Regions from separate parts of the Streptomyces sp. NPDC048338 genome, predicted to be linked through region 2. Evidence: predicted binding sites of a transcription regulator. Region 2 holds the regulator's gene; the other holds the start of a gene.
The links. Region 2 encodes HspR, which represses chaperone genes until heat shock. Its sites were predicted from a motif close to TTGAGNNNNNNNNNCTCAA; they were not measured.

Region 1: a site for HspR is predicted at 6,842-6,860, ahead of lon (endopeptidase La). Genes of this name have one in related genera too.

What each region holds. Positions count from the first base shown of each region.
Region 1 covers NZ_JBICYQ010000012.1:78,133-92,991, forward strand. Annotated here, with positions in the region: gene ACGFZF_RS26435 (nitrate- and nitrite sensing domain-containing protein) at 1-126, opposite strand, end outside; gene ACGFZF_RS26440 (hypothetical protein) at 489-1,280, shown strand; gene ACGFZF_RS26445 (MarR family winged helix-turn-helix transcriptional regulator) at 1,531-2,013, opposite strand; gene ACGFZF_RS26450 (lysozyme) at 2,236-3,072, shown strand; gene ACGFZF_RS26455 (lytic polysaccharide monooxygenase) at 3,354-4,232, shown strand; gene lon (endopeptidase La) at 4,408-6,819, opposite strand; gene ACGFZF_RS26465 (GNAT family N-acetyltransferase) at 6,956-7,591, shown strand; gene ACGFZF_RS26470 (hypothetical protein) at 7,707-8,273, shown strand; gene ACGFZF_RS26475 (RNA polymerase sigma factor) at 8,318-8,890, shown strand; gene ACGFZF_RS26480 (zf-HC2 domain-containing protein) at 8,887-10,089, shown strand; gene ACGFZF_RS26485 (ABC transporter ATP-binding protein) at 10,086-10,883, shown strand; gene ACGFZF_RS26490 (hypothetical protein) at 10,880-12,196, shown strand; gene ACGFZF_RS26495 (hypothetical protein) at 12,193-12,804, shown strand; gene ACGFZF_RS26500 (spermidine synthase) at 13,098-13,763, shown strand; gene ACGFZF_RS26505 (response regulator transcription factor) at 13,823-14,560, shown strand; gene ACGFZF_RS26510 (ATP-binding protein) at 14,641-14,859, shown strand, end outside.
Region 2 covers NZ_JBICYQ010000003.1:305,691-320,549, reverse strand. Annotated here, with positions in the region: gene ACGFZF_RS09015 (Yip1 family protein) at 1-680, opposite strand, end outside; gene ACGFZF_RS09010 ((Fe-S)-binding protein) at 855-3,107, opposite strand; gene ACGFZF_RS09005 (sugar transferase) at 3,288-3,773, opposite strand; gene dnaK (molecular chaperone DnaK) at 4,008-5,861, shown strand; gene grpE (nucleotide exchange factor GrpE) at 5,861-6,523, shown strand; gene dnaJ (molecular chaperone DnaJ) at 6,554-7,744, shown strand; gene ACGFZF_RS08985 (heat shock protein transcriptional repressor HspR) at 7,749-8,201, shown strand; gene ACGFZF_RS08980 (hypothetical protein) at 8,285-8,758, opposite strand; gene ACGFZF_RS08975 (helix-turn-helix transcriptional regulator) at 8,761-9,747, opposite strand; gene ACGFZF_RS08970 (hypothetical protein) at 9,876-10,127, shown strand; gene ACGFZF_RS08965 ((2Fe-2S)-binding protein) at 10,124-10,444, shown strand; gene ACGFZF_RS08960 (pyridoxamine 5'-phosphate oxidase family protein) at 10,600-11,013, opposite strand; gene clpB (ATP-dependent chaperone ClpB) at 11,129-13,729, shown strand; gene ACGFZF_RS08950 (hypothetical protein) at 13,772-14,233, opposite strand; gene ACGFZF_RS08945 (YbjN domain-containing protein) at 14,340-14,859, shown strand, end outside.

The DNA of each region.
Region 1 (14,859 bases), on a different contig from region 2:
CGGGGCCGCGGGTACCGCGGAAGCGCCGGGGCCCGCGGCGTTGCCCGTGGTCAGCGGGTCACCAGGGGTCCGGCTCGGCGTGCCGTTCTTGGTCCGAGGCCGCTTCTTCTGCACCGGTGCTCGCATTCTCGACTCGTCCACCCATGAAGCAGGGGTGACGACCGGTCACCACTCAGAGCGCCCCCACCCCTGGTATGGCTCTCGACCATTCCAGCGCTTCTGGGAAGGGGACGCGCATCGGCCGCTCCGCCACCCGAACGAGTGAACAACACTCATGAGTTGGCAAACAACTCCCCATGGAGGTGGCCGAGGCCGTTCTCGGGGGGCCGGTTGGATCTTCCGCGCGGGCTTTGGCAGGATGCCCGCCCGCAGCTTCTCGGACGGGGTGGTTCCGCCCGGCGGGACGACGCCGACCGCTTGGTACAGGCCAGATTCGGCCGTCTGGAGACGCTGTGAAGGAGTGATGCAGGCCGGGCAGACTGAGGATCATGCGCACCGAAGTGGTCACCCTCCCCGGCAGCCCCGAACGCCCCAATGAGGACTGGGCAGCTGCAGCTCTGCCGGGTCCCGGCGGCGGCGGGACGGTCGTGGCGCTCGACGGGGTGACTCCCCCGGCCGGTGATGACGGTTGTGTGCACGGTGTCCCCTGGTTCACCGCCCGCCTGGGTGGCGCTTTGACCGAACTGTCCGCTTCGCGGCCGGACTTGACGCTGACCGAGATTCTGGCGCTGGCCATCCGGCGCACCGCGGAGGCCCATCGCGACACCTGTGACCTTTCTCACGTGCGCACTCCCCAGGCGACGGTCGCCCTGGCCCGGTGGGACGCGGACACGGTCGAGCACCTGGTCCTGTCCGACGCGGCACTCCTCCTGGAGGCGCCGGACGGGGCCGTGCGGGCCGTGCTCGACGACCGCCTGGACCGCGTGCCGCCCGAGGTCCTGCGCTCTTCGGCGGCGACGGACCGGCTGCGCAACCGGGAAGGCGGCTTCTTCACGGCGGCGGCGGATCCGGCGGTGGCGGACCGGGCGGTGACCGGGACGACACCCCGCTCCCGGGTACGGGCCCTGGCCGCGCTCACGGACGGGGCCACCCGCTGGGTGGCACCCTTCGCGGAGGGCGACTGGGCGGACTGCGCCGGGGTGCTGCGCACGGAGGGGGCGTTCGGGCTGATCCGGCGGGTCCGGGCGCGGGAGGCCGCGGACGGGGCGGCCGGCGTCACCCGGCGCGGGAAGCCCCACGACGACGCGACGGCGGTCTACGCCGTCCTCCAGGACCTCTGACCCGGCAAGATCGGCAAAACGCCCCCTAGGGCCTGTCTTCAAAGTCCCTCCCCCTGGGCTTCGCCCGGGAGGTGCCCCCAGCTCGCGGCGTCCGGTACCGCGCTCCCCCGTGGCCCTTCGGGCACGGGAGGGGCCCCCACGCTGCGTTGTCGAAGCGTCCGAGTACGTCCAGTACGCGGACGCTCCTCCGCCTTGCGATGCACGGCACCGGACACCGCGAGCCCGACCGGCGCTACTTTGAAGACAGGCCCTAGGCCTCCGCGCGGGAGTTCAGCTGGTGCAGCAGCCGGGCCAGTTCGGCGACCTCGCCGCGGTCCCAGTCCGCGAGCTTGCGGACGTAGCGCCCGCGCCGGGCGTCGCGTACGTGCCGGAAGCGGTCCCGGCCCTCCTCCGTGAGCCGGACCAGGGAGGCGCGTCCGTCCGCCGGGTCCGGGTCGCGGGCGACGAGGCCGAGGTCCTCCAGAGCGCGCAGCTGCCGGCTCATGGTCGCCTTGCCGACGCCGAAGTAGCCGGCGAGGTCGGTGGCGCGCTGCGGGCCGGTGTCGTCGAGCCGGACGAAGAGGCCGTAGGCGGCGGGCTCCAGTTCGGGGTGGACCTCGCGGGCCATCTCGCCCGACTGCGCGCGGGCACGGCGCAGAAAGACCGCCAGCTCACGCTCCAGGGCGAGGAACTCCTGGTCCACACCACTCCTGGAGGCGGACTCGCCTTCACTCGCCGTACCGCTTCCGTGCACGTCAGCCCCCTCGCGCGGGTTTCCCGTCGCTGAAAGTTTCTTCCCGGCGGCGGTCATCGCCGCAGCTCCTTCAGTATTTCGCAGGAGTAGACCAACGGCAGCACCCGGACCCCCTTCCGCCGGGTGGGTCTACGTGCGTAGCGTCATCCCCGGCTCGCTGACATGTCCACACCAGGGACCTGTCGACATCGCTCCCCCCACTGACCTGTTCGGAGGCACGCTATGCCCGCGCACAGATCCAGAACGACTCTCGCCGGTGTCGCCCTCGCGGCGCTCGCCCTCCTCCTCCCCGTCGCCGCGTCGGGCTCCGCCAGTGCGGCGCAGGACCCCGGCGCCCGCCAGGTCCCCGCCCGCGGGACCGCGTACATGGGCATGGGGGTCCTCCAGCACGACGGCCAGGGCGCGCAGCCCGGCGGGATCTCGATCCAGGCCGGCCAGACGGAGGGCGTGGACGTCTCCAGCCACCAGGGGAACGTGGCCTGGTCGACGCTGTGGAACAGCGGGGTGAGGTGGGCCTACGTCAAGGCGACGGAGGGCACGTACTACAAGAACACCTACTTCTCGCAGCAGTACAACGGCTCGTACAACGTCGGCATGATCCGCGGCTCGTACCACTTCGCGACGCCCGACACGACGACGGGCGCGGCGCAGGCGGACTACTTCGTGAACAACGGCGGCGGCTGGTCCAAGGACGGCAGGACGCTGCCCGGCGCACTGGACATCGAGTGGAACCCGTACGGCGCCACCTGCTACGGCAAGACCCAGTCCGGGATGGTCGCCTGGATCCGCGACTTCGTGAACCGGTACAAGGCGCGGACCGGCAGGGACCCGGTGATCTACACCGCGACCAGCTGGTGGACCCAGTGCACCGGCAACTACGGCGGCTTCGCCACGACCAACCCGCTGTGGATCGCGCGGTACGCCTCGGCCGTCGGCGAACTCCCGGCCGGCTGGTCGTACTACACGATGTGGCAGTACACCTCGACCGGCCCGACGGTCGGCGACCACAACCACTTCAACGGCGACCTCTCCCGGGTCCAGGCGCTGGCCAACGGCTGACGCCCCGCTGCCGGTACGACGTGCCGACGGCGACGGGCGACCGACGGCGACCGAGGGGCGCCGGCGGTCGGCCACGGGGGTACGGCGTCGGTCCGACGGCGGCCTCCCGGGTGTGCGACACACCCGGGAGGCCGCCGTTCCGCGATTCCCCGATCCACCCCCTTGCTCATTGGTATGGACCAATGCGAGGCTCTGGGGCGGCGCTTACGGGTCCCGACTTCCGTGCGCTGATCGGTCGTTGCTCGTCCCGTACTCCCCCACGCACGAGAGAGAGCCCCCGCATGCCGTCCCTCCGCGTCCGTCCCGCCCACCGTGCCGTCGCCGCCGCCGCCCTGTCCGCCGCCGCGCTCGTCCCGCTCACCCCGTCCGTGGCGAGCGCGCACGGTGCCGTCTTCAACCCGGTGAGCCGGGTCGCCGCCTGTTACGCGGAGGGCCCCGAGACACCCAAGTCGCAGGTGTGCAAGGACCTCGTCGCCGACTCCGGCACCCAGCCGCTGTACGACTGGAACGAGGTCAACATCGCCAACGCCGACGGGCAGCACCAGGCGCTCATCCCGGACGGCAAGCTCTGCTCGGCGAACCGCGCGAAGTACCGCGCGCTCGACTGGGCCCGCACCGACTGGCCCTCGACGGCGGTCGCGGCGGGCTCCTTCGACTTCCGGGTCCGGGTGACGGCACCCCACTCGGGGACGATGACGGTCTACATCACCAAGCAGGGCTTCGACCCCACCCAGCCGCTGAAGTGGTCGGACCTGGACGCGACGCCGGTGGCCACGTACGCCACGACGCGGACGTCGGCGGACGGCTACTACCACTTCACCGGGCAGCTGCCGACCCGCACCGGACGCCACATCGTGTACAAGGTCTGGCAGCGCAGCGACAGCCCGGAGGCCTTCTACAGCTGCTCGGACGTCACCTTCGGCGGCGGGGCGACGGCGGCCGTGGCGCCGACCGAGTCGAAGATCGCGGCCGGGGCGGAGCGCTCGACGGTGAGTCACGCGGGCCACGGCGGCGACGAGCAGCCCCCGGCCCTGACGGCCGACACCGCCGGTACCGCCGGTTCCCCGCTCCCCCTGGCCCTCACGGGCGCGGGCGCCCTGACCGCGTTCGCGGTGAGCGGCCTGCTCCTGTCGCGCCGCCGCCCGTCCCGGGAGTCCTGACCCGCACGGGCGGGAGCCCGCCGGGCCCGTCCCGCGGACCGCGGACCGTGGGCCGTGCGCCTTGGACCGCGGACCGTGGGCCGTGGGCCGGCCGGGCGGCGCGGTCGCCACCGGCGCACGGCGGTGGGGCACCCCCCGAGGGAGTGCCCCACCACCGTCGCTCGCGGGCGGACCGTCAGGCCGCCGCGCTCACCGGCACCTCGGCCGGGGTCAGGGCGATCTCCAGGACCTGGCGGACGTCGGTCACCGGGTGGACCTCCAGCTTCTCCAGGATCTCCGCCGGGACGTCGTCCAGGTCGGCCTCGTTCCGCTTGGGGATCACGACCGTCGTCACGCCCGCCCGGTGGGCCGCCAGGAGCTTCTGCTTCAGGCCGCCGATCGGCAGGACCCGCCCGGTCAGCGACACCTCACCGGTCATCGCCACGTCCGTGCGGACCAGCCGGCCGGAGAGCAGCGAGGCCAGGGCGGTCGTCATCGTGATGCCCGCGCTCGGTCCGTCCTTCGGGACCGCGCCGGCCGGGAAGTGGATGTGCACGCCCCGGTCCTTCAGGCCGGTCACGGGCAGCTCCAGTTCCGCGCCGTGCGAGCGGAGGAAGGAGAGAGCGATCTGCGCGGACTCCTTCATCACGTCGCCCAGCTGGCCGGTCAGGGTCAGCCCCGCCGCGCCCGTCTCGGGGTCGGCCAACGACGCCTCGACGAACAGGACGTCGCCGCCCGCACCCGTCACGGCCAGCCCGGTGGCCACACCCGGAACGGACGTGCGGCGCTCGGCCGGGTCCTGCGCCGACTCCGGCACGTGGTGGGGCCGCCCGATCAGTGTGCGCAGGTCGTCCGGCGCGATGCTGAAGGGCAGTTCCCGGTCGCCGAGTTCGTGCTGTGCCGCGACCTTCCGCAGCAGCCGGGCGATCGCCCGCTCCAGGGTGCGGACGCCCGCCTCACGGGTGTACTCGCCGGCCAGGCTGCGCAGGGCGGCGTCCTCCAGGACGACCTCGCCGGGCTCCAGTCCCGCGCGCTCCAGCTGCCGGGGCAGCAGGTGGTCACGGGCGATGACGACCTTCTCGTCCTCCGTGTACCCGTCGAGCCGCACCAGTTCCATGCGGTCGAGCAGCGCCTCCGGGATGGCCTCCAGGACGTTCGCCGTCGCCAGGAAGACGACGTCGGAGAGGTCGAGTTCGACCTCCAGGTAGTGGTCGCGGAAGGTGTGGTTCTGGGCCGGGTCCAGGACTTCGAGCAGGGCCGCGGCCGGGTCGCCGCGGAAGTCCGAGCCGACCTTGTCGATCTCGTCCAGCAGGACCACCGGGTTCATCGACCCGGCCTCCTTGATCGCCCGGACGATCCGGCCCGCCTGCGCGCCCACGTAGGTGCGCCGGTGCCCACGGATCTCGGCCTCGTCCCGTACGCCGCCGAGGGCGACGCGGACGAACGTGCGGCCCATCGCGTGGGCGACGGACTCGCCGAGCGAGGTCTTGCCGACGCCGGGCGGGCCGACGAGGGCGAGCACGGCGCCGCCGCGCCGGCCGCCGACCACACCGAGGCCGCGCTCGGAACGCCGCTTGCGTACGGCGAGGTACTCGGTGATCCGCTCCTTCACGTCCTCCAGGCCCGCGTGCTCGGCGTCGAGGACGGCCTTGGCGCCCTGGATGTCGTACCGGTCCTCGGTCCGCTCGTTCCACGGCAGTTCGAGGACGGTGTCGAGCCAGGTGCGGATCCAGGAGCCCTCCGGGGACTGGTCGCTGGACCGCTCCAGCTTCTCGACCTCCTTGAGGGCGGCCTCCCGGACCTTCTCGGGCAGGTCGGCCGCCTCCACCCGGGCACGGTAGTCGTCGGACTCGTCGCCCTCGCTCTCGCCGTTCAGCTCGCGCAATTCCTTGCGCACGGCGTCGAGCTGGCGGCGCAGCAGGAACTCGCGCTGCTGCTTGTCGACGCCCTCCTGGACGTCCTTGGCGATGGTCTCGGCGACGTCCTGCTCGGCCAGGTGTTCGCGCAGCTGGGCGGTGGCGAGCTTGAGCCGGGCGACCGGGTCGGCCGTCTCCAGCAGTTCCACCTTCTGCTCGACGGAGAGGAAGGGCGAGTAGCCGGAGTTGTCGGCGAGCGCCGAGACGCCGTCGATCTGCTGCACGCGGTCCACGACCTGCCACGCGCCGCGCTTCTTGAGCCAGCTGGTGGCCAGCGCCTTGTACTCCTTGACCAGATCGGTCACGGAGCCGGGCAGCGGGTCGGGCAGGACCTCCTCGACGGCGGTGCCCTCGACCCACAGGGCCGCGCCGGGGCCGGTCGTCCCCGCGCCGATCCTGACGCGGCCGCGGCCGCGGATCAGCGCGCCGGGGTCTCCGTCGGAGAGCCTTCCGACCTGCTCGACGGTGCCGAGGACGCCGGTCCCCGCGTAGGTGCCGTCGACGCGGGGCACCAGGAGGACCCTGGGCTTGCCGCTGCCGGAGCGCGCGGCGGCCTGGGCGGCCTCCACCGCGGCGCGGACGTCGTTGTCGGACAGGTCGAGCGGAACCACCATGCCGGGCAGCACGACTTCGTCGTCGAGCGGCAGCACAGGCAGTGTCAGCGTCGAGTACTCCGTGGACTCAGGAGCCATGATCTCCCCTTCGGCAGTCAAGTTGAGCTATGTCGACTCAATGCAGGTGAGCCCGCGAATGTTCCCCAGGCCGCGTTCGCTCTGAGCGATCACTTCCCCGCTCGCCGTGAACAGCGGATGTAATGACTGTATGGATATGGGAGCTATTACATCCGCGTGGGTGGCCGGCTGGACCGTCTCCCGCGGCACGCCCCCCGCCGTCGCGCGGCCGTGGGGCTACCGGATCGACGTGGGCCTGCCGAAGCACGTCCTGCGGCACGTGCTGCCGGCGCCCGACGCCTCCTCGGTGGGCCGGCTGTGCGCGGGGATCACCGAGCCGTACACCTGGCTGAAGGTCATGGCGGCGCCGGAGGAAGTCGCCGAGTGGATCACACCGGGATGGACCGTGCCCGACGATCCGGGCTTCATGATGTGCAAGCACCTGCACGCCCCCGGGCGGGAGAGCCGGCCGCCCCTCCCGGACGGGTACACGCGGACGACGGAGACCCGGGACGGTGTGGTCCGGGTCAGGATCCTCGCCCCGGACGGCACCCTGGCCGCGCGCGGCCAGATCGCCCCCACAGGGGAGACGGCGGTCGCCGACCAGATCGAGACCGACCCCCGCCACCGCCGCCGCGGCCTCGGCGCCCAGGTCATGCACACCTTGGAGGCGGCCGCCGCCCGGGCGGGCGCGGTGACGGGTGTCCTGTCCGCGACGACGGACGGGCTGGGGCTGTACACGTCGCTGGGCTGGCGGTACGAGGGGCCCCTGACCGGGATCGTCCGCGACTGACACGGCGACCGCGAGCGACGGGAGCCGACCCGAGCCCGGCCCCCACGGGGCGGGGCGGCGACCACGGCGCGCCGCGCCCTGGCCAAGCGGAACCGGGGCGGGCATGATCAGGTGCATGGCGACCGGGAGCACGAGGAGCAGGCGGCGCACGGCAGGCCGATGGGCCGCGACCGCAGTACTGGTGGCGCTGACGGCACTCACCGGCTGCGGGCCGGACACGCCGCCGGCCCCGTCCGCCCCGACGTCCGGCACGAGCACCGCGCCGCCGCCGACCTCGCCCCCGTCACCCCCGACGCCCTCACCGGACGGCACCTCGAAGAACAGCGAGGAGCCCGCGCCCCGGGAGGTGCTGGTCGAGCTGAACGTCACCGGCGGCTTCGCGGGCGTGCAGAACCAGCTGATCGTGCGCTACGACGGCTCGTACACGACCCGCTCCGGCACCGAGCCGCCGCGTACCGGGCGGATGGAGCCGGCCGAGGTCGCCGAACTGCGCGCCGCCTTGGAGGACCCCGCCTTCGCCGCGGTGCCCGCCCGGCCGACCGGCGAGCCGGTGCACGACGGCTTCCAGTACGTCGTCACGTACCGGTACCGGGTGGTCGTCGCCACCGACGGCGACCGGCCGCCCGCGCTGCGGCGGGTGTTCTCGGCACTGCCGGGCGGCGGGCCGCCGACCTCCCCCTGACCCGGGGCGTGAACCGGCGGGGCCGCCGCGGGCGATAGAGGGGCGTGAGACTGTTGCGCCCCGCAGGGGGAGACGAGGACGACTCGGCGCTGCTGCGCGCGGTCGCCCGGGGGGACGCCGAGGCGCTGGCGGTGCTGTACGACCGCCACGCGGGCTGGCTCCACGCGCGGCTCGCCCGGCGCTGCCCGGACGACGAGACGGTACGGGAGGTGCTCCAGGACACCTTCGTGACGGTGTGGCGCTCCGCGGGCTCGCACCGCGGGCGGGGTGAGGCGGGCGGCTGGCTCTGGGTGATCGCCGCGCGGCGGCTGGTCGACGCCCGCCGCGCCCAGGCCCGCGTCCCGCGCACGGACCCCGAGCCGGTGGCCCTCGCGCCCTCCGCGGAGGACCGGGTGCTGGCGGGGCTGGAGTACGGCGACGTCGGCGCCGCGCTCGACCGGATCTCGCCGGAGTTGCGGGAGGTCCTGCGGGCCACCGTGGTGGACGGACTGACGACGCGTGAGGCGGCCCGGCTGCTCGGAATACCCGAGGGCACGGTGAAGACCCGCGCCCTGCGGGCCCGGCGCGAACTGCGTGCCGCCCTCGGCACCACCCACCCCCTGGGAGGCACCGCATGACGACGCCCTGGCACGTGACCGAGGACCTGGCGAACCGTTACGCCCGGGGCTCGGCCCCCGAGCCGGACGCCTGGTCCGTGGAGAAGCACGTCGAGACGTGCGGCGCGTGCGCCGTGCGCGTCTCGGACGCGGTCCGCGCGGGGGCGGCGGGCCCGGCCCTGGCGGACCTCCGCGCGGCGCTGCTGGACGAGGTCCGGAGTGAGGCCGCCACGACACCCGCCCGCGCGGGCCGTCTCCGGGCCCGGATCCGGGCCGCCGGCGGCGGCGGCGGTTCGAACGCTCCGGACCGACGGGACGAGCCCGCCGGCGCCCTGGTGGAGAGGGCCGCCCGGCGCTCGGCCGAAGGTCCGGGGCGAGCGGCCCGCGGGGCCGCCCCCGCCGCCGGGGGCACCTCCGCCGCGGACTCGGCGGCCGCCGTCGTGCCGGGGCACGGCAGCCGTGCGTCCGCCGCCGGACCCGCCGGGCGGGTGCCCGGCCGTGCGGCGGCCCCGGGCGGCACGCCCACGCGAGCCGCCGCACCGGCCGACCGCGCCTCGCCGGAGCCCGCCGGCCGCACCTCGCGGCGGCCCGCCGGACCCCGGCCCCCCACCCGGCTCGCGCGCGTCGTCTGGGCCGCCGGGCCCGCGCTGCGCGGTGCATGGCTGGGGTCGCTGGTCGCCGTCGCCGTGGCCGCCCTCGGGCTGGCGTACGGCGCGGGCTTCCGGGACGTCCGGCCGCTGCTGCTCGCCGTCGCCCCGGTCCTCCCGCTCGCCGGGGTGGCCCTGTCGTACGGCCGGCACGCCGACCCGATGGACGAGATCGTCGCCGCCACGCCCTCCGGCGGGCTGCGCCTGCTGCTGACCCGGACGGCCGCCGTCCTCGGCGTGAGCGTGCCCCTGCTGACCGCCGCGGGGGCGCTGCTGCCGGCCGCGCCCGGGGTGCCCGGGGCGGCGGCCTGGCTGCTGCCGGGTCTGGCGCTGGCCCTCGCGACGCTCGCCCTCGGCTCGTTCGTGGGGTGCCGGGCCGCCGCCGCCACGCTCGGCGGCGGCTGGCTGCTCGCCGTCGCCGGGCCCGTACTCGGCCGCCCCGGGGCGACCGCCGAGCTGGCCCGGCTGCTCTCCGGCCCCGCCGTCCAGGGCGCCTGGGCCACCGCCGCCGTCGTCTGCGCCGGGCTGCTCGCCCTGCGGCGGCGCTCCTTCGACCACCTGGGGAACCTGTGATCCCGACCGTCTCGGTGACCGGGCTGACCGTCCGGCACCGCCGTACCGTCGCGCTCGACGCGCTGGACCTGACCCTGGGCCCCGGTGTGCACGGACTGCTGGGCCCCAACGGCGCCGGCAAGACCTCCCTCATCCGGGTCCTGGCGACCGTCGCCGCACCCTCCGCGGGCCGGCTGGAGCTGCTCGGCCTGGACGCCGGCGCCCATCGGACCCGCTCCGAGATCCGGCGCCGACTGGGCTACCTGCCGCAGGAGTTCGGCTATTACCCGGGCTTCACGGTCCGCGAGTTCGTCGCGTACGTCGCCTGGCTCAAGGAGATGCCCGCCGCGCGCGCCGCCGAGGCGGTGCGGCGGGCCGTCGAGCGGGTCGGGCTGGGCGACCGGACCGACGCGAAGCTGAAGACCCTGTCCGGCGGCATGGTCCGCCGCGTGGGCATCGCCCAGGCGATCGTGAACGAGCCGGAACTGCTGCTGCTCGACGAGCCGACGGCGGGCCTCGACCCCGAGCAACGGGTCGAGTTCCGTTCGCTGCTGCGGGAGTTGGGCACCACGGCGACGGTCGTGGTGTCCACGCATCTGGTGGAGGACGTGGCGGCGGCCTGCTCGGAGGTCACCCTGATCGAGGCGGGCCGGGTCGCCTTCCGGGGCTCGACCGCCCGACTGTCGGCCCTGGGCGAGGAGACGGACGGTCCCGGGGACGGCACCCACGCGATCGAACGCGGCTACACGAACGCCCTGCGGACCCATCGGGCCGCCGTCCCGTCCGTCCCCGCGACGCGGGGCGGTGCCCGGTGAGCGCCCCGGCGGCCGCTCCTCCGCGCACTCCCCCGCCCGCGCCCGCCCCGCTCCCGACGGAACTGCGGCGCGGTCTCGGTCCCTGGCTCGGGCTCACCGTCGCCGCGCTGGTGCTGGCCGGGATGTACGGCAAGGGGCCCGGCTGGCAGGGGCGCTGGACCGACACGACCGACATGCTGCACGTCACCACGGGCCTGCTCGGCGGGCCGCTGGTCCTCGCCGCGGGCTGTGTGATCGGCGGCCGGGAGCGGCGGCGCGGCACCCTGGAGCTGCTCGGCTCGGTGCCGCGCGACCCGGTGCGCCGTGCCCTGGTGGCCGCGGCACCGGCCGCGGCGTGGCCCGCGGCCGGCCACCTGGTGGCGGCCCTGGTGTGCCTGGCCACGACATGGCCGTACGCCGGCGGAGCCGGGCGGCCGTTCCTGGAACTCGTCCTCGCCGACACGGTGGCGCTCGCCTCCCTCGGTGTCCTCGGCCATGTCGCCGGCCGGCTCGTGGGCGGGCGGCTGACCGCTCCGCTGCTGGCGGTGGTGGGTTACGTGGGGCTCGCCGTCGGTTCGTACACCGACTCCGGCGCGCGCTGGCTCGGTCCGGCGGCCGAGCACCGCTACTACTGGGACCAGCCGGTGGGGTGGTTCGCGCCCGCCTCGGCCGCCTGGACCGGTGGGCTGGCCCTGGCCGCACTGGTGGCCTGCGCGGCCCACCGCGGCCGGCCCCGGCTGTGGGCGCTCGTCCCGCTCGCGGTCGCGCTGGCCGCCGGGGCGGCGGTCCTGCGGCTGCCGGCCGACGGGCCGTGGCGTCCGGACCCGGCCGCCGCCCGGCTCGTCTGCGACGGCGGTTCGCCGCAGGTGTGCCTGCCGGCCGTCGACCGCGCCCTGCTGCCGCAGGTGTCCGCGGCGCTCGCACCGCTGAACGCCCGGCTCCACGGGCTGCCGGGCGCGCCCGTCCGCTGGCGGACCGGACCGGGTGAGCCGGGGCCCGGGGACAGGTCGCTGCCGGACCCGGCCGAGGAAGCCACCCGCGGCCGGCTGGACCACCCGGACCAGTACGTGAACGCGGTCGCCCAGTGGCTGATCTCGGAGACCTGCCGGCCCGGGGATCCGGTCGGGGGGCCCGGCACGGAGCAGGCCGCCCTGGTCCAGCTCGCCGTCCTCGAATGGCTGGCGCCGGCACCGGACGGGTACGGCGTCGACAGCGCCCCGGCGCGGCCGTTGGTCGACCGGCTGAAGGCGAAGTCGCCCGAGGAGCAGCGCAGGTATCTCGCGCGGTTCCTGGCGGCCGACCGCTGCGATCCGGCGGAGGTGCCGTTGCCGTGACCGGACGGATCCTGAACGGTCCGGTGCTGTACGCCCGTTCGCGAGGAGTCGTGGGAGCGGCGGCGACGCTCGTCGGCACGGCGGCGGTCGCGGCCTGGGTGGCCGCCTGGCTCCGGACCCGGGCCGGCCTGGACCCCGCGGCCGGGGCGTCGCTGGCGGCGCTGGCCCCCTTGCTGGCGGCGGGTGCCGTCGGCACGAGCCTGCACGGGTGGAGCGAGGACCTGGACCGTACGGCGGTACGGCCCTGGTGGCCGCGGCGGGCCGCCCACCTCGCTCTGCTCACGGCGCCGGCGGTGGCACTGCTCGCGCTCGCCGTCCTCCCCGGATACGCGGAGGGTTTCGGCGTCGCGGCGATGGTGCGCAACACGCTGGGCTCGGTGGGGGTGACGGCCGCGGCGGCCGTGCTGGTCGGGGCGCGGCTGAGCTGGCTGCCGATGACGGCGTACGTCGGCGCGTGCCGGCTGGCGGGGACGGACGGCGGAGCGGGCCTGTGGTTCTGGCCGGTGCTGCCGGAGACCCGGCCGGGGGCGTGGCCGGTGGCCGTCGCGCTCTTCGCCGTGGGGTCCGCGGTGTACGTGGCGCGGGGCGCCCGGCGCTCCGGACGGTGACCGCGCCCGGGGACGTTCTGCCTCGGTCGCGGACTCGGTCGTGTCCTCGGCGCGCCGCGAACTGAACCGGATCGAGTGGTACGTGACGCACGGGGCGCCGCGTCCGTGACGTCGCCGCCCCGCCCCTGACCACGGCGCCGGGCCCGCCACGTACGGCTCCCGCGCCCCTCGGGGCCGTTCCGCGCCACCGCCCGGCACCACGGGCGCCCGGAAAGGTGGTTGTCCGGCCGTCCCCGCCCGGCGAGGATGGCCGCACGTCGTCCCGCCGAGCCGAGACCGGAGTGAGCGCCACCATGCCGACCCCCGTCACACTCGACCGCCGCGAAGGCCCCTACGGGGAGGTGGTCCTGCGCCGGCGCGACGACCACTTCGAGATCATCGCCAACGGCACGTTCCTGATGGACACCTCCGACGGCCGCTCCGAGCGGCTGCTGATCGACGCCGCGATGGACGCCCTCGGCGGGCGCCACGGGGCCTCCGTGCTGATCGGCGGTCTCGGCGTCGGTTTCTCCCTCGCGCACGCGGCCGCCGACCCGCGCTGGGGCCGGATCGTGGTGGTCGAGCGGGAGCAGGCCATCATCGACTGGCACCGTGAGGGCCCGCTGGCCGCCCTGTCCGGCGAGGCGCTGGGCGATCCGCGCAGCGTGATCCTGCACACGGATCTCGTGGAGTACCTCCGGACCTCCCCCGACACCTACGACGCGCTCTGTCTGGACATCGACAACGGACCGGACTGGACCGTCACCGAGGACAACGAACACCTGTACTCCGCCTCGGGGTTGGCGGCCTGCGCGGCCCGTCTGAACCCCGGTGGAATCCTCGCCGTGTGGTCCGCGCGACCGTCGGCCGATTTCGAGGAGTCCTTGCGGAATGCCGGATTCAACGGGGTACGGACGGAAGAGATCCCCGTTGCCCGGGGCGTCCCGGACGTGGTGCACCTCGCCGTACGTCCTGCGTAGCCGGGATGCTCCCGCTGCCTCTAGGCTGCTGGCCGACCATCAGCGAGCGAGGCGGGGCAATGGAGCAGACACACACCACTCAACACGGTGCGGCGGCCACTCCGGGCGCTCAGCGGCGGGTACTGGTCGTCGAGGACGACACGACGATCGTCGAGGCGATCTCCGCCCGGCTGCGGGCGGAGGGCTTCCTCGTGCAGACGGCGACCGACGGCCCGGCCGCGGTCGACGCGGCCGAGGCATGGCAGCCGGACCTGATGCTGCTCGACGTGATGCTGCCGGGCTTCGACGGCCTGGAGGTCTGCCGCCGGGTCCAGGCCCAGCGGCCGGTGCCGGTGCTGATGCTCACGGCACGTGACGACGAGACGGACATGCTGGTCGGCCTCGGCGTCGGCGCCGACGACTACATGACGAAGCCGTTCTCCATGCGCGAGCTCGCGGCGCGGGTCCACGTCCTGCTGCGCAGGGTGGAGCGGGCCGCGCTGGCGGCCGTCACCCCGCGGAGCGGGATCCTGCGCCTGGGCGAGCTGGAGATCGACCACGCGCAGCGCCGGGTCCGGGTCCGGGGCGAGGACGTGCACCTGACCCCGACCGAGTTCGACCTGCTGGTCTGCCTGGCGAACACCCCGCGCGCGGTCCTCTCCCGCGAGCAGCTGCTCGCCGAGGTGTGGGACTGGGCGGACGCCTCCGGCACCCGGACCGTGGACAGCCACATCAAGGCGCTGCGCCGGAAGATCGGGGCCGAGCGCATCCGCACCGTGCACGGCGTCGGCTACGCGCTGGAGACCCCCGCGCCATGAGCCGGCGGGGGCCGCGCACCGGGCGCGGGGGCGCGGACGGGACCGAACGGTCCGGCGGCCGGCGGATCACGATCTCGATCATGACGAAGCTGGGCGCCCTGGTCGTCGGGGCCGTCCTGCTGACCACGGGCCTCGCGCTGGTGGCGATCCGGACCTCCACGGAGTTCCGCTACATCACGATCTTCGCGATGATCGCGACCCTGCTGATCACCCAGTTCGTGGCCCAGTCGCTGACGGCGCCCCTGGACGAGATGAACACGGTGGCGGGGTCGATCTCCCGCGGCGACTTCAGCCGGCGG
Region 2 (14,859 bases):
CGGGGCGCGTCCGTGATCGACATGATCAGCATCGACAGGCCCACGGTGGGCTGCCACGATCCGTCACCGCCGAGCTGGCGGGCCAGGGTGTGGGTGACGGCGCCGAGGACCAGACCGCCGAGGACGAAGCCGGCGCCCGTCATCAGGACGTACGGGATCGCCGTCGTCAGCGTGGCGTTGATCGCCTCCTCGCGCGCCTGGTCGAAGCCGAAGATCGCCAGCATGCCGTAGAGGAAGGTGACGACCAGCGCCGGGCCCCACACCGCGTGGTCCCGCATCTGCAGGAAGGTCGGGGCGGGACGCAGCACGATGCCGCTCAGCAGTGCCTTCCACGGCAGGCGGGGGCCCGTGGGGACGGGCGCCGCGCCGGAGTGGTACGTCGCGGCGTCACCGTACGGGTCGTCGTGGACGCTGAACATCTGCGTGTGGCCCGGGTTGTTCGCCGCGGCGTGCTGTTGCTGCTGCTGCGCGTACGGGTCGCCGAAGTACTCGGGCTCCCCGTGCCCCTGGGGCGCCTGCCGGTGCCCGTACGGGGCGCCCTGGCCGCCTCCCTGGCCCTGTTGGGGCCACTGCTGCTGCGGGGAGGGCGGCGGGGCCGCGTTGTACCCGTACGGCGCCTGCTGCGGTTGTCGTTGCGGGGGGCGGTTGTCCCTGCCGCGTCCGTTCCTGAATCCAGCCACGTCATTGAACGTACCCGTTCCCGCTGCCAGGTCGCTCCTTTGCCACTGAGCTGTGACATCCCCTAAGGGACATCCCGGGCATCCGCGGGCCGTGGTGGGCCTTGGCGGGCCGGGCATGCGGAAGGGGCCGCCCCGCGTGATCGCGGGGCGGCCCCTTCCGGTGCTCGCGGAGTGCTACTGCGCGGGCTCCGGCTCGGGCTCGGCCGGGAGCTCCTCCACCGGCTTCTTCACCGAGTCGAGCAGCAGCTGGGCCACGTCCACGACCTGGACCGACTCCTTGGCCTTGCCGTCGTTCTTCTTGCCGTTGACCGAGTCGGTCAGCATGACGAGGCAGAACGGGCAGGCGGTGGAGACGATGTCCGGGTTGAGGGACAGGGCCTCGTCGACACGCTCGTTGTTGATGCGCTTGCCGATCCGCTCCTCCATCCACATCCGGGCACCGCCGGCGCCGCAGCAGAAGCCGCGCTCCTTGTGACGGTGCATCTCCTGCTGGCGCAGGCCGGGGACGGCGGACATGATCTCGCGCGGCGGCGTGTAGACCTTGTTGTGGCGGCCCAGGTAGCAGGGGTCGTGGTACGTGATCAGGCCCTCGACCGGGGTCACCGGGATCAGCTTGCCCTCGTCGATGAGGTGCTGGAGCAGCTGCGTGTGGTGGATGACCTCGAACTCGCCGCCCAGCTGCGGGTACTCGTTCGCGATCGTGTTGAAGCAGTGCGGGCAGGTGGCGACGATCTTCTTGGCCGACTTCGGCTTCTTCGTCGACTCGTCCTCGTCGTCCTCGCCGAACGCCATGTTCAGCATCGCGACGTTCTCCTGGCCCAGCTGCTGGAACAGCGGCTCGTTGCCCAGGCGGCGCGGGGAGTCACCCGTGCACTTCTCCTCGCCGCCCATGATCGCGAACTTGACGCCCGCGATGTGCAGCAGCTCGGCGAAGGCCTTGGTGGTCTTCTTGGCCCGGTCCTCCAGGGCGCCGGCGCAGCCGACCCAGTAGAGGTAGTCGACCTCGGTGAGGTCCTCGACGTCCTTGCCGACGATCGGGACCTCGAAGTCGACCTCCTTGGTCCACTCGACGCGCTGCTTCTTGGCCAGACCCCAGGGGTTGCCCTTCTTCTCCAGGTTCTTGAGCATCGTGCCGGCCTCCGACGGGAAGGCGGACTCGATCATCACCTGGTAGCGGCGCATGTCGACGATGTGGTCGATGTGCTCGATGTCGACCGGGCACTGCTCGACACAGGCGCCGCAGGTGGTGCAGGACCACAGGACGTCCGGGTCGATGACGCCGTTCTCCTCGGCGGTGCCGATCAGCGGGCGCTCGGCCTCGGCCAGGGCCGCGGCCGGCACGTCCTTGAGCTGCTCCTCGGAGGCCTGCTCGTTGCCCTCCATGTCCTTGCCGCCGCCGGCCAGCAGGTACGGGGCCTTGGCGTGCGCGTGGTCGCGCAGCGACATGATCAGGAGCTTGGGGGAGAGCGGCTTGCCGGTGTTCCACGCGGGGCACTGCGACTGGCAGCGACCGCACTCGGTGCAGGTGGAGAAGTCGAGGATGCCCTTCCAGGAGAACTGCTCGACCTGGGAGACACCGAAGACGGCGTCCTCGGCCGGGTCCTCCCAGTCGATCTCCTTGCCGGCCGTCGTCATCGGCTGCAGCGGGCCCAGCGCGGTGGAGCCGTCGGAGTTCCGCTTGAACCAGATGTTCGGGAAGCCGAGGAAGCGGTGCCAGGCGACACCCATGTTGGTGTTCAACGAGACCGTGATCATCCAGGTGAAGGACGTGACGATCTTGAGCGCCGCGAAGAAGTAGGTGAGGTGCTGGATCGTGCTCAGGTCCAGCCCGTCGAGCAGCGCGATCAGCGGGTACGAGGCGAAGAAGCCCGGCTCCCAGCCGGTCACGTGGTGCTGGACGCCTTCCAGGGCGCGCAGCGTCATGATGCAGACGCCGACGATCAGGATGACGGCCTCGACGAAGTACGCCTGGCCCGTCTTGGATCCCGCGAAGCGGGACTTGCGGCCCGCTCCGCCCGGCCGGTTCAGCTGCCGGATCACGATCAGGGTGACGATGCCGAGGACGGTCATCAGGCCGAGGAACTCGGTGAAGATCTCGTACGGCAGCCAGTCGCCGATGATCGGGATCAGCCAGTCGGCCTGGAAGAGCTGGCCGAAGGCGTTGACGATGGTGAGCAGCAGCGAGAAGAAGCCGACGGCCACGAACCAGTGCGCCACGCCGACGATGCCCCAGCGGTTCATGCGGGTGTGGCCGAGGAATTCCTTGACCAGCGTGACGGTGCGCTGCGTGGGGTCGCCGGTGCGCGTGCCCGCGGGTACCGGCTGACCGAGCCGCACGAAGCGGTAGATCTGCGCGATGGCGCGGCCGAACAACGCGACGGCTACCACCGTGATGACGATCGACACGACGATCGCGGCGAGTTGCATGAGGGGCTCCTCGGGCGGGCCTGCGAGGCGGAGCGCCGGCACGTTCGAGTGTGGCGCTACTAAGCGGTAACTTATTCAGTCCGTGCTGAGATTACCCCGTCACGGCTCCGCGCTGTAGCGGCGCCCGCGGTGATCTGTGTCGCTCAGGCAAGCCTTGCCCTCCCGCCGGATCCCGCGCGCTCAGGCGGTCCGTGCCGCGCGGCGTCTGCGCACTGCTGGAAGCGTACGCGCCAGGATGGCCAGATCCATCCCGAGCCAGTGGTGGTCCACGTAGTGGAGGTCGAGCAGCTCCCGCTCCTCCCACGGCAGCTCGGAACGCCCGCTGACCTGCCACGGACCGGTCAGGCCGGGCCGGACGGACAGCCGGCGGCGGGCCTCGCCCGTGCACTCCCGGTGTGCCGGGACCAGGGGGCAGGGGCCCACCAGGGACATCTCCCCGCGTACGACGTGGAGGAGCAGGGGCAGGGCGGCGAGCGGGCCGGACGTGCGGAAGGTCAGCATCACGAACGGGTCACCGCCCCGGCCGGCCATCGTCCGGCGGCGCAGGACGCGGCCCGGGCCGCCCGTCGTGAGGGCCGCGGTGAGCGCGACGGCGGCGAGCGGGAGGGTGAAGAGCGTCAGCAGGAGGAGTCCGCCCGTGAGGTCGAGTACACGCTTGGCCGTCATGCCCCACACCCTTTCGCGGGATATTCATGGGATATACCTGCTTTGCCCGGCTGCGGCACTCCGGACTCTCTCACGCCCGGGGGCGTCCGCCCGGGAACCGACGCGCTCGTTCCGCTGTCTTTGAGTGGGATGCAGAGCGAAGAGTTGAGCCCCCTCCACTCAGGTCTGTTGACTCTGTGGGAGCTGTCGTGCATCCTTGAGTCAGTTCCACTCAAGTCAGCTGGAGGAATTGAAATGGCACGTGCGGTCGGCATCGACCTGGGCACGACTAACTCCGTCGTCAGCGTTCTCGAAGGCGGCGAGCCCACCGTCATCACCAACGCCGAAGGCGCCAGGACCACGCCGTCCGTCGTCGCCTTCGCGAAGAACGGCGAGGTGCTCGTCGGCGAGGTCGCCAAGCGCCAGGCGGTCACCAACGTCGACAGGACCATCCGGTCGGTCAAGCGCCACATGGGCACCGACTGGAAGATCGACATCGACGGCAAGAGCTTCAACCCGCAGCAGATGAGCGCCTTCATCCTGCAGAAGCTCAAGCGCGACGCCGAGGCCTACCTGGGCGAGAAGGTCGTCGACGCGGTCATCACCGTCCCGGCGTACTTCAACGACTCCGAGCGTCAGGCCACCAAGGAGGCCGGTGAGATCGCGGGCCTCAACGTCCTGCGCATCGTCAACGAGCCGACCGCGGCCGCCCTGGCCTACGGCCTCGACAAGGACGACCAGACGATCCTCGTCTTCGACCTCGGTGGCGGCACCTTCGACGTGTCCCTCCTGGAGATCGGCGACGGCGTCGTCGAGGTGAAGGCCACGAACGGCGACAACCACCTCGGTGGTGACGACTGGGACCAGCGTGTCGTCGACTATCTGGTGAAGCAGTTCGCCAACGGCCACGGTGTCGACCTGGCCAAGGACAAGATGGCTCTCCAGCGTCTCCGCGAGGCCGCGGAGAAGGCGAAGATCGAGCTGTCGTCCTCCACGGAGACCTCGATCAACCTGCCGTACATCACGGCCTCCGCCGAGGGTCCGCTGCACCTGGAGGAGAAGCTCACCCGGGCTCAGTTCCAGCAGCTCACGTCCGACCTGCTCGAGCGCTGCAAGACGCCGTTCCACAACGTCATCAAGGACGCGGGCATCAACCTGTCCGAGATCGACCACGTCGTTCTCGTCGGTGGCTCCACCCGTATGCCGGCCGTCGCCGAGCTCGTCAAGGAGCTGACCGGTGGCCAGGAGGCCAACAAGGGCGTCAACCCGGACGAGGTCGTCGCCATCGGCGCCGCCCTGCAGGCCGGTGTCCTCAAGGGTGAGGTCAAGGACGTCCTGCTCCTCGACGTGACCCCGCTGTCCCTCGGTATCGAGACCAAGGGCGGCATCATGACCAAGCTCATCGAGCGCAACACCACGATCCCGACCAAGCGGTCCGAGATCTTCACGACGGCCGAGGACAACCAGCCGTCCGTGCAGATCCAGGTCTACCAGGGCGAGCGCGAGATCGCGGCGTACAACAAGAAGCTCGGCATGTTCGAGCTGACCGGTCTGCCGCCGGCCCCGCGCGGAGTCCCGCAGATCGAGGTCGCGTTCGACATCGACGCCAACGGCATCATGCACGTGACCGCGAAGGACCTGGGCACGGGCAAGGAGCAGAAGATGACCGTCACCGGCGGCTCCTCGCTGCCGAAGGACGAGGTCGACCGGATGCGCCAGGAGGCCGAGCAGTACGCGGACGAGGACCACCGTCGCCGCGAGGCCGCCGAGACCCGCAACCAGGGCGAGCAGCTCGTCTACCAGACGGAGAAGTTCCTCAAGGACAACGAGGACAAGGTCCCCGGTGAGGTCAAGACCGAGGTCGAGACCGCCGTCGCCGAGCTGAAGGAGAAGCTCAAGGGCGAGGACACCGCGGAGATCCGCACGGCCACCGAGAAGGTCGCGGCCGTCTCCCAGAAGCTCGGCCAGGCGATGTACGCCGACGCGCAGGCCGCTCAGGCCGCGGGCGGCGACGCCCCGCACGCCGAGGCGAAGGCCGACGGTGCCGACGAGGACGTGGTCGACGCCGAGATCGTCGACGAGGACAAGCCGAAGGGCGGCGCGGCCTGATGTCGGAGGAGACCCCGGGCTTCGAGGAGAAGCCCGACGTCCCCTCCGGCGGCACCCCTGACGACGCCGCCGAAGCCGCCGAGCCCACCTCTGCGGAGGAGGGCCCGGCGGCCCCGGCCGGGGACGCAAGCAGCAAGACGGCCGAGACCGCCGGTCTCACCGCCCAGCTGGACCAGATCCGCAGCGCTCTCTCCGAGCGCACCGGAGACCTCCAGCGGCTCCAGGCCGAGTACCAGAACTACCGCCGCCGCGTGGAGCGGGACCGGGTCACGGTCAAGGAGATCGCCGTCGCGACCCTCCTGACCGAGCTCCTGCCCGTGCTCGACGACGTCGGCCGGGCCCGGGACCACGGCGAACTCGTGGGCGGGTTCAAGTCGGTGGCCGAATCGCTGGAGACCGTCGTCGCCAAGATGGGTCTGCAGCAGTTCGGCAAGGAGGGCGAGCCCTTCGACCCGACGATCCACGAGGCCCTGATGCACTCGTACGCGCCGGACGTCACCGAGACGACCTGCGTGGCGATCCTGCAGCCGGGGTACCGCATCGGCGAGCGGACCATCCGGCCCGCGCGCGTGGCGGTGGCCGAGCCCCAGCCCGGGGCGACGCCGGCCGCGAAGGAAGAGAAGTCGGCAGACGAGGAGAGCGGTGGCCCCGAAGAGGGCTAGCGCAACGATCGTCCGAGAGGAGGGACGTCGATGAGCACGAAGGACTTCGTCGAGAAGGACTACTACAAGGTTCTCGGCGTCCCCAAGGACGCCACCGACGCCGAGATCAAGAAGGCGTACCGGAAGCTCGCCCGCGAGAACCACCCGGACGCCAACACCGGTGACACCAAGGCGGAGGAGCGCTTCAAGGCGATCTCCGAGGCGAACGACGTCCTCGGCGACCCCAAGAAGCGCAAGGAGTACGACGAGGCGCGCGCGCTCTTCGGCAACGGCGGATTCCGCGCCGGACCCGGCGGGGCGGGCGGCACGTTCAACTTCGACCTGGGCGACCTCTTCGGAGGCGCCCAGGCCCCCGGCGGCCCCGGTGGTGCCGGCGGCTTCGGCGGCGGGCTCGGAGACGTCTTCGGCGGCCTGTTCAACCGGGGCGCGGGCGGCGGCGCCGGCCCGCGCACGCAGCCCCGCCGCGGCCAGGACATCGAGTCCGAGGTGACGCTCAGCTTCGTCGAGGCCGTCGACGGCGCGACCGTGCCGCTGCGGATGTCCAGCCAGCAGCCCTGCAAGGCCTGTTCGGGCACCGGCGACAAGAACGGCACCCCCCGGGTGTGCCCGACCTGCGTCGGCACCGGCCAGGTCTCGCGCGGCGGCAGCGGGTCCTTCTCGCTGACCGACCCGTGCGTGGACTGCAAGGGCCGCGGCCTCATCGCCGAGAACCCCTGCGAGGTCTGCAAGGGCAGCGGCCGGGCCAAGTCCTCCCGCACCATGCAGGTCCGCATCCCCGCCGGAGTCTCCGACGGCCAGCGGATCCGGCTGCGCGGCAAGGGTGCGCCGGGCGAGCGCGGCGGCCAGGCCGGCGACCTCTACGTCGTCGTCCACGTCGACAGCCACCCGGTCTTCGGCCGCAAGGACGACAACCTGACCGTCACCGTGCCCGTGTCGTTCCACGAGGCGGCGCTCGGCGGCGAGATCAAGGTGCCCACGCTCGGCGGCCCGGCGGTGACGCTGAAGCTGCCGGCGGGCACGCCCAACGGCCGGACCATGCGCGCCCGGGGCAAGGGCGCGGTCCGCAAGGACGGCACGCGCGGCGATCTGCTGGTGACGGTGGAGGTCGCGGTGCCCGCGGAGCTGGACGACAAGGCGCGCGAGGCCCTTGAGACCTACCGCGAGGCGACCGCGGGCGAGGACCCGCGGGCAGAGCTGTTCGAGGCCGCGAAGGGAGCTTGACGCGATGGACATCAGACCAGGGCGCAGCCGCAACCCCTATGAACTGACCGACGAGACGCCGGTGTACGTCATCTCGGTGGCGGCCCAGCTCTCCGGCCTGCACCCGCAGACCCTGCGCCAGTACGACCGTCTCGGCCTGGTCTCCCCGGACCGCACGGCGGGCCGCGGCCGGCGCTACTCGGCCCGCGACATCGAACTGCTGCGCACCGTGCAGCAGTTGTCGCAGGACGAGGGCATCAACCTCGCGGGCATCAAGCGCATCATCGAACTGGAGAACCAGGTCGCCGCGCTGCAGGCACGTGTGTCCGAGCTGTCGGCGGCGGTGGAGGGCGCGGCGGCGACGCTGCGCCAGCGCGAGGCCCAGGTGCACGCCTCGTACCGCCGGGACCTGGTGCCGTACACCGACGTGCAGCAGGCGAGCGCGCTGGTGGTGTGGCGTCCCAAGCGCGGCGAGTAGCCCGCACGGCGTACGAAGGAGCCCCCTCCCGTCCGGGAGGGGGCTCCTTCGCGTCCGGGGCCGGGAGACGGCCGTGGGGCGCCTCAGGGAATGAGTTCGCCGATCACGTCCGCGGCGGTCTCCCACCAGGGCGCGGCGCCCGTGCCGAAGGCGGCGGCGAGGGCGGTGCCGACGGCGACGTCCCGGGGCTCGACGGGGACGCCCTCGTCCCAGTCGGCGTCCGCCCGTCCGTCACCGGCGGACTCCAGCGCGCCGATCCTGCGCCCGTCGCGCAGCAGCCGGCTCTCCTGGTGGGAGCAGGGGACGAGCCGGTAGGTCACCCCGTCGACGGTGGCGTCCACCCGGTAGGACCGCCGCGAGAGCCGGCCCCGGGCGGGCCTGATGCGGGCGCCCACGCCGTCGACGGTGAGGGTGAGGAGGTCGGGCCTGCGGGTCCCGATGGGGGTGTGCCGGTCGGGTTCGGTGCCGGGCTTCCGTACGAGGTCCACGGTGGGCATCCCGTGTCCGGACACCCGCAGGGTCCCGGCGCGGCCGTCGAGGTCGATCTGTGCGTACATGGTCAGTCGTCCTGCTCCAGGATCCCGGACCGGGCGATGAGGTAGCCGAGTTGGGCGCGGCTGCCGCTGCCGAGGGCGGAGGCGAGCTTGGCGATGTGGGCGCGGCAGGTCCGGACGTTCATGCCGAGCCGGCGGGCGATGGCCTCGTCGACGTGGCCCTCGACGAGGAGTTTGGCGATGGAGCGCTGGACGCCGCTGATGCCGTCGAGGGCGGTGGTGTAGGACACCACTCCCTCCTCCCACGGGACGCCGTGCAGCCAGAACTGGTCGAAGACGCCGACGAGGTACTGCACCAGGCCCTCGTGGCGCAGCTCCAGGGCGACCTGCCGGTCGCTGCGCGCGGGCACGAAGGCGACCTTGCGGTCGACGATGATCAGCCGGTCGATGATCTCCTCGAGCGTCCGCAGCTCCAGGCCGTAGGGGGCGACCCGCTCCACGTAGGCCAGCGTCGCGGGGTGGTGCCGCGCGGTGTGCTGGTACAGGGTGCGCATCCGGACACCGCGGTCGAGCAGCGGCTCCATCCGCTTCAGTGCCTTCTCCAGGGTGTCGGGACGGCGCCCGCTGCCGGGCTGGATGGTGAGCAGCTCTTCGGTGCACTCGGCGGTGACCCGGTCGAGCGTCGCGTTGATCATGCTCAGGCCTTCGAGCACGGTGATGGCGTGCGAGGCCGCCGGATCCAGCCGGTTGATGGTCATGAAAGGCTCGAACGTGTCGGCCAGCGAGATCGCCTCTTGCCGACGCGCCTGGATCTCCTGCTCAAGCGGGTGTATGAGCTGGTTGAGCGCGATCGACGGCGGTACGGGCAGCAGCCACTGACCGTCGTCGGGGTCCGGGTGGAGCAGTGCGAGGCGGACGAGGCAGGGCGCGGCGTCAGTCTCGGAACGGGTGATCCGGCCCATGCGCAACGCGTTCGCGTACAAGGTCTTACCCACGTCGCATAGTTCACCGTGCCTGTGGATATGTCCTGTATCGCCTCTTTCTGTCCGCATGTGCACCCCCCTCAGGGTTTTGAATTACAGGAACATGATGCCTGGGTTCGCTGGTGGAAGGGTCGAGAGTGAGCCATCGTCTTATTCGCGGGGGAGGAGGTAATGATCAAAAGAGGTGGAGATCGGCCATGACCAGGATGGTTCGTGCACTCAGCGCCATAGCCGTTGCGGCGGCTGCTCTCGGCGTACTCGTCGGCACGGGCGAGCCCTCGTGGGAGAGCACCCCGAAGTACGCGGTGACGGCGGACCCGGGCGAGCCCTCGTGGGAGAGCGAGCCGGCGCACTCGGTGCTTGCCGCGCCCGGTGAGCCCTCGTGGGAGTTCGCGCCGACGCAGGAGCACCCCGACCGGGTCTCCGTCGAGGCGGGCGCGGGCGCATGACCTTTCCGCCGGACGACCGGGTCTTCCGTCGCGAGATGGCGACGGCGTACCGATCCGGGTGGCATTTCATCGACCTCGTCACGGCAGTGCCGCACGGTGGCGAGTCGTTGATGGTCACCCTCTTCGGTGAGCCGATCATCATCGCGCGGGGTGAGGACGAGGAGATCCGCGCCTACCGATGCCTGCGGCGCCCCCGTGGCGCCCCGCAACCCGTCCGCTGTGCCATCAGGTACGGCATGATCTTCGTCAATCTCGACCAGCGTGACCACCAGCTGCTCGAACCCGAGACCACCACCGCCACCCCCCGCAGTGCCTGAGCGGTTCCCCCGTCGTTCAAGATCGCTCAGGTACTTCCCCCACACAGCGGCGCCATCGCGGACCTGAAACGCGATGGCGCCGTTGTGCTGCCCGAAACCGGAATCATCGGCTCCGGAGTCGTGCGGCCTCCCGCCCGGCTCGCCCCGCCCCGGGCCTACGCGCGGCCCATCGCCCGGGTCAGCGCGATCTCGATGACGACCCGGTCCGGGTTCGGGGCCGGGGTCCGGCCGTAGCGCGCGGCGTAGCGGTCGACCGCGTCGGCGACGACGTCCTCCTCCGTGCGGACGCGCGCCACGCCCTCCAGCGTCGCCCAGCGGCCCTTGTCCACCTGGCAGACCGCGACCCGCGCGCCCTCCGGGCCCGCCGCCAGGACGTTGGCGACCTTCCGGCTGTGCTTGTTGGTGATCACCCGGGCGATGCCGTTCGAGCCGCCCTCGGGGTCGTAGGTCACGCCCACCGCGACCACGTGCGGAGTGCCGTCCGCGCGCGGCGTGGTCAGGGTGCTCATGTGGTACTCGCGCCAGAAGGCGAGGTACGAGTCTTCGGGGTTCCGCGGGTCAGTCGCCATGTCCCGGAACCTACCCGCGGAAGACACCCCCTCCACACCTTGAGTGGAATAGACTCAACTTTGTGTACGTTGGAGGAGTCATAGTCGACCGACCCGCAAGGAGGAGACCCCGCACGTGGACGCCGAACTGACCAACAAGAGCCGGGACGCGATCAACGCCGCCAGTGGCCGCGCCGTGTCCGAGGGGCATCCCGACCTGACCCCCGCGCATCTGCTCCTCGCGCTCCTCGCGGGTCAGGACAACGAGAACATCGTCGACCTGCTCGCCGCCGTCGAGGCCGACCAGGCGGCGGTACGGTCTGCCACGGAGCGGCTGCTGGGCGCCCTGCCCAGCGTGACCGGCTCCACGGTCGCGCCGCCGCAGCCCAACCGTGAGCTGCTCGCCGTCATCGCCGATGCCGCCGAGCGGGCCAAGGACCTCGGGGACGAGTACCTGTCCACCGAGCACCTGCTCATGGGGATCGCCGCGAAGGGCGGGCAGACCGGCGAGCTGCTCGCCCGGCAGGGGGCGACGCCCGCGAAGCTGCTGGAAGCGTTCGAGAAGGCAAGGGGAGGGCGCCGGGTGACCACACCCGACCCGGAGGGTCAGTACAAGGCACTGGAGAAGTTCGGCACGGACTTCACCGCCGCCGCACGCGAGGGGAAGCTGGACCCCGTCATCGGGCGGGACCACGAGATCCGGCGCGTCGTCCAGGTGCTGTCCCGCCGCACCAAGAACAACCCCGTCCTCATCGGCGAGCCCGGCGTCGGCAAGACCGCCGTCGTCGAGGGACTGGCGCAGCGGATCGTGAAGGGCGACGTCCCCGAGTCGCTGAAGAACAAGCGCCTGGTCTCCCTCGACCTCGGCGCCATGGTCGCCGGCGCCAAGTACCGCGGCGAGTTCGAGGAACGGCTGAAGACCGTCCTCTCCGAGATCAAGGAGAGCGACGGCCAGATCATCACCTTCATCGACGAGCTGCACACCGTCGTCGGCGCGGGCGCCGGCGGCGACTCCGCCATGGACGCCGGGAACATGCTCAAGCCGATGCTGGCCCGCGGCGAGCTCCGCATGGTCGGCGCGACGACCCTCGACGAGTACCGCGAGCGGATCGAGAAGGACCCCGCCCTGGAGCGCCGCTTCCAGCAGGTGCTGGTCGCCGAGCCGAGCGTCGAGGACACCATCGCGATCCTGCGCGGACTCAAGGGCCGCTACGAGGCCCACCACAAGGTCCAGATCGCCGACGCCGCGCTGGTCGCCGCCGCGACCCTCTCGGACCGCTACATCACCTCCCGTTTCCTGCCCGACAAGGCCATCGACCTCGTCGACGAGGCGGCCTCCCGGCTCCGGATGGAGATCGACTCCTCGCCCGTCGAGATCGACGAGCTCCAGCGGTCCGTGGACCGGCTCCGCATGGAGGAGCTGGCGCTGAAGAACGAGACCGACGCGGCCAGCCGGCAGCGGCTGGAGAAGCTGCGCCGCGACCTCGCCGACCGCGAGGAGGAGCTGCGCGGGCTCACCGCCCGCTGGGAGAAGGAGAAGCAGTCCCTCAACCGCGTCGGCGAGCTGAAGGAACAGCTCGACGGGCTGCGCGGCCGGGCCGAGCGGGCCCAGCGCGACGGCGACTTCGACACCGCCTCCCAGCTGCTCTACGGCGAGATCCCGTCGCTGGAGCGGGAGCTGGAGGAGGCGAGCGAGGCCGAGCAGGAGGCGTCCAAGGACACCATGGTCAAGGAGGAGGTCGGGTCCGACGACATCGCGGACGTGGTCGGCGCCTGGACCGGCATCCCGGCCGGGCGCCTGCTGGAGGGCGAGACGCAGAAGCTGCTGCGCATGGAGGACGAGCTGGGCAAGCGGCTGATCGGCCAGACCGAGGCCGTGCGCGCCGTCTCCGACGCGGTCCGCAGGACCCGGGCCGGCATCGCCGACCCCGACCGCCCGACCGGCTCCTTCCTCTTCCTCGGCCCCACCGGTGTCGGCAAGACCGAGCTGGCGAAGGCGCTCGCGGACTTCCTCTTCGACGACGAGCGGGCCATGGTCCGCATCGACATGTCGGAGTACGGCGAGAAGCACTCGGTCGCCCGCCTCGTCGGCGCGCCTCCCGGCTACGTCGGCTACGAGGAGGGCGGCCAGCTCACCGAGGCGGTGCGCCGCCGCCCGTACAGCGTGGTGCTCCTGGACGAGGTGGAGAAGGCCCACCCGGAGGTCTTCGACATCCTGCTCCAGGTCCTCGACGACGGCCGGCTGACCGACGGCCAGGGCCGGACGGTGGACTTCCGCAACACTCTTCTGATCCTCACGTCCAACCTGGGCAGCCAGTTCCTCAGCGGGCCGGGCCCGCTCGACGCGCCGGTGTCCGACGAGGAGAAGAAGCGGCAGGTCCTGGAGGTCGTCCGGGCCTCCTTCAAGCCCGAGTTCCTCAACCGGCTGGACGACCTGGTCGTCTTCTCGGCCCTCGACCGGACCGAGCTGGGGCGGATCGCCCAGCTCCAGATCGACCGGCTCGGCAGGCGGCTGGCCGAGCGCCGGCTCACGCTGGAGGTCACCCCGGCGGCCCTGGAGTGGCTCGCCGAGGAGGGCAACGACCCGGCGTACGGCGCCCGGCCGCTGCGCCGTCTGATCCAGACCGCGATCGGGGACCGGCTCGCGAGGGAGATCCTCGCGGGTGAGGTCACCGACGGCGACACGGTCCGGGTGGACCGGTTCGAGGACGGCCTGATCGTCGGCGCGGCGCAGTAGCGGACGGAGCCGCGGGCCGCCCACGGCGGCCCGCGGCCCCCGTCACGTGTCGAACGCGGAGAGGCGGACGCGGGCGGTGTCCGCGTCCTCGTACGTGACCCGCACGTCCACGTACAGCGCCTCGTCGTACGAGACCTTCAGGCACAGGTCGTCGGCGCAGGAGTACGGTGGTTCTCCGGCGGGATACGTCGCGGCCAGCCAGTCCGCGACCTCGCCCCGCGGCATCAGGAAGTCCGCCGTGACGCGCGTTTCCTGCCAGTAGGCCTCGGTGCACCGGGCGTGCTCGGCGCTCGCGGGCAGCGACCCGCGGGCGAAGTCCATCGCCTCGGTGCAGGAGACGCCCTTTGCGTCCCCGTCCGAGCTCCAGGCCAGCGCGCCCCACACCAGCAGGGCCAGCGGGCCGCCGCAGCACAGCGTCACCAGCACGGACACCCAGATCCACGTCGACCGGCGCGGCCTCACCGGCTTCGCCGGCAGCGCGTTCTCTTCCCTCTGGTCCCCCATGGGCACCAGATCTTGTCAGCCCGCAGCGGATCGCGGGCGGCGGGGCTTGCCACGGACCGGCCGGTATGGGAGAGGATGGCGGCAACCGTACGAAGGGATATTCACGGTGAGCATCGACCCGTCCTCGATTCCGAATTTCGGGGGCCAGCCCCAGCCTCAGGCCGCAGGACCGGCGGGCCCCGTCGTTCCCGACCAGGAACTGGTCAAGCAGCTCCTCGACCAGATGGAGCTGAAGTACGTCGTCGACGACGAGGGTGACCTCGCGGCGCCGTGGGAGGAATTCCGTACGTACTTCATGTTCCGCGGCGAGGAGGACCAGCGGGTCTTCTCGGTGCGGACGTTCTACGACCGGCCGCACTCCGCCGACGACCGCGCCAAGGTCCTCGACGCGATCGACGACTGGAACCGCCGCACGCTGTGGCCCAAGGTCTACACCCACCTGCACGAGGAGGAGGACGGCTCCGCCACCCTCCGCCTCATCGGCGAGGCCCAGATGCTGATCGGCACCGGCGTCGCGCTGGAGCACTTCGTGTCCTCCACCGTCAGCTGGGTCCGCGCCTCCATCGAGTTCGACAAGTGGCTCGTGGAGCAGTTCGGCCTGGAGTCCCCCGAGGACAAGGCCGACG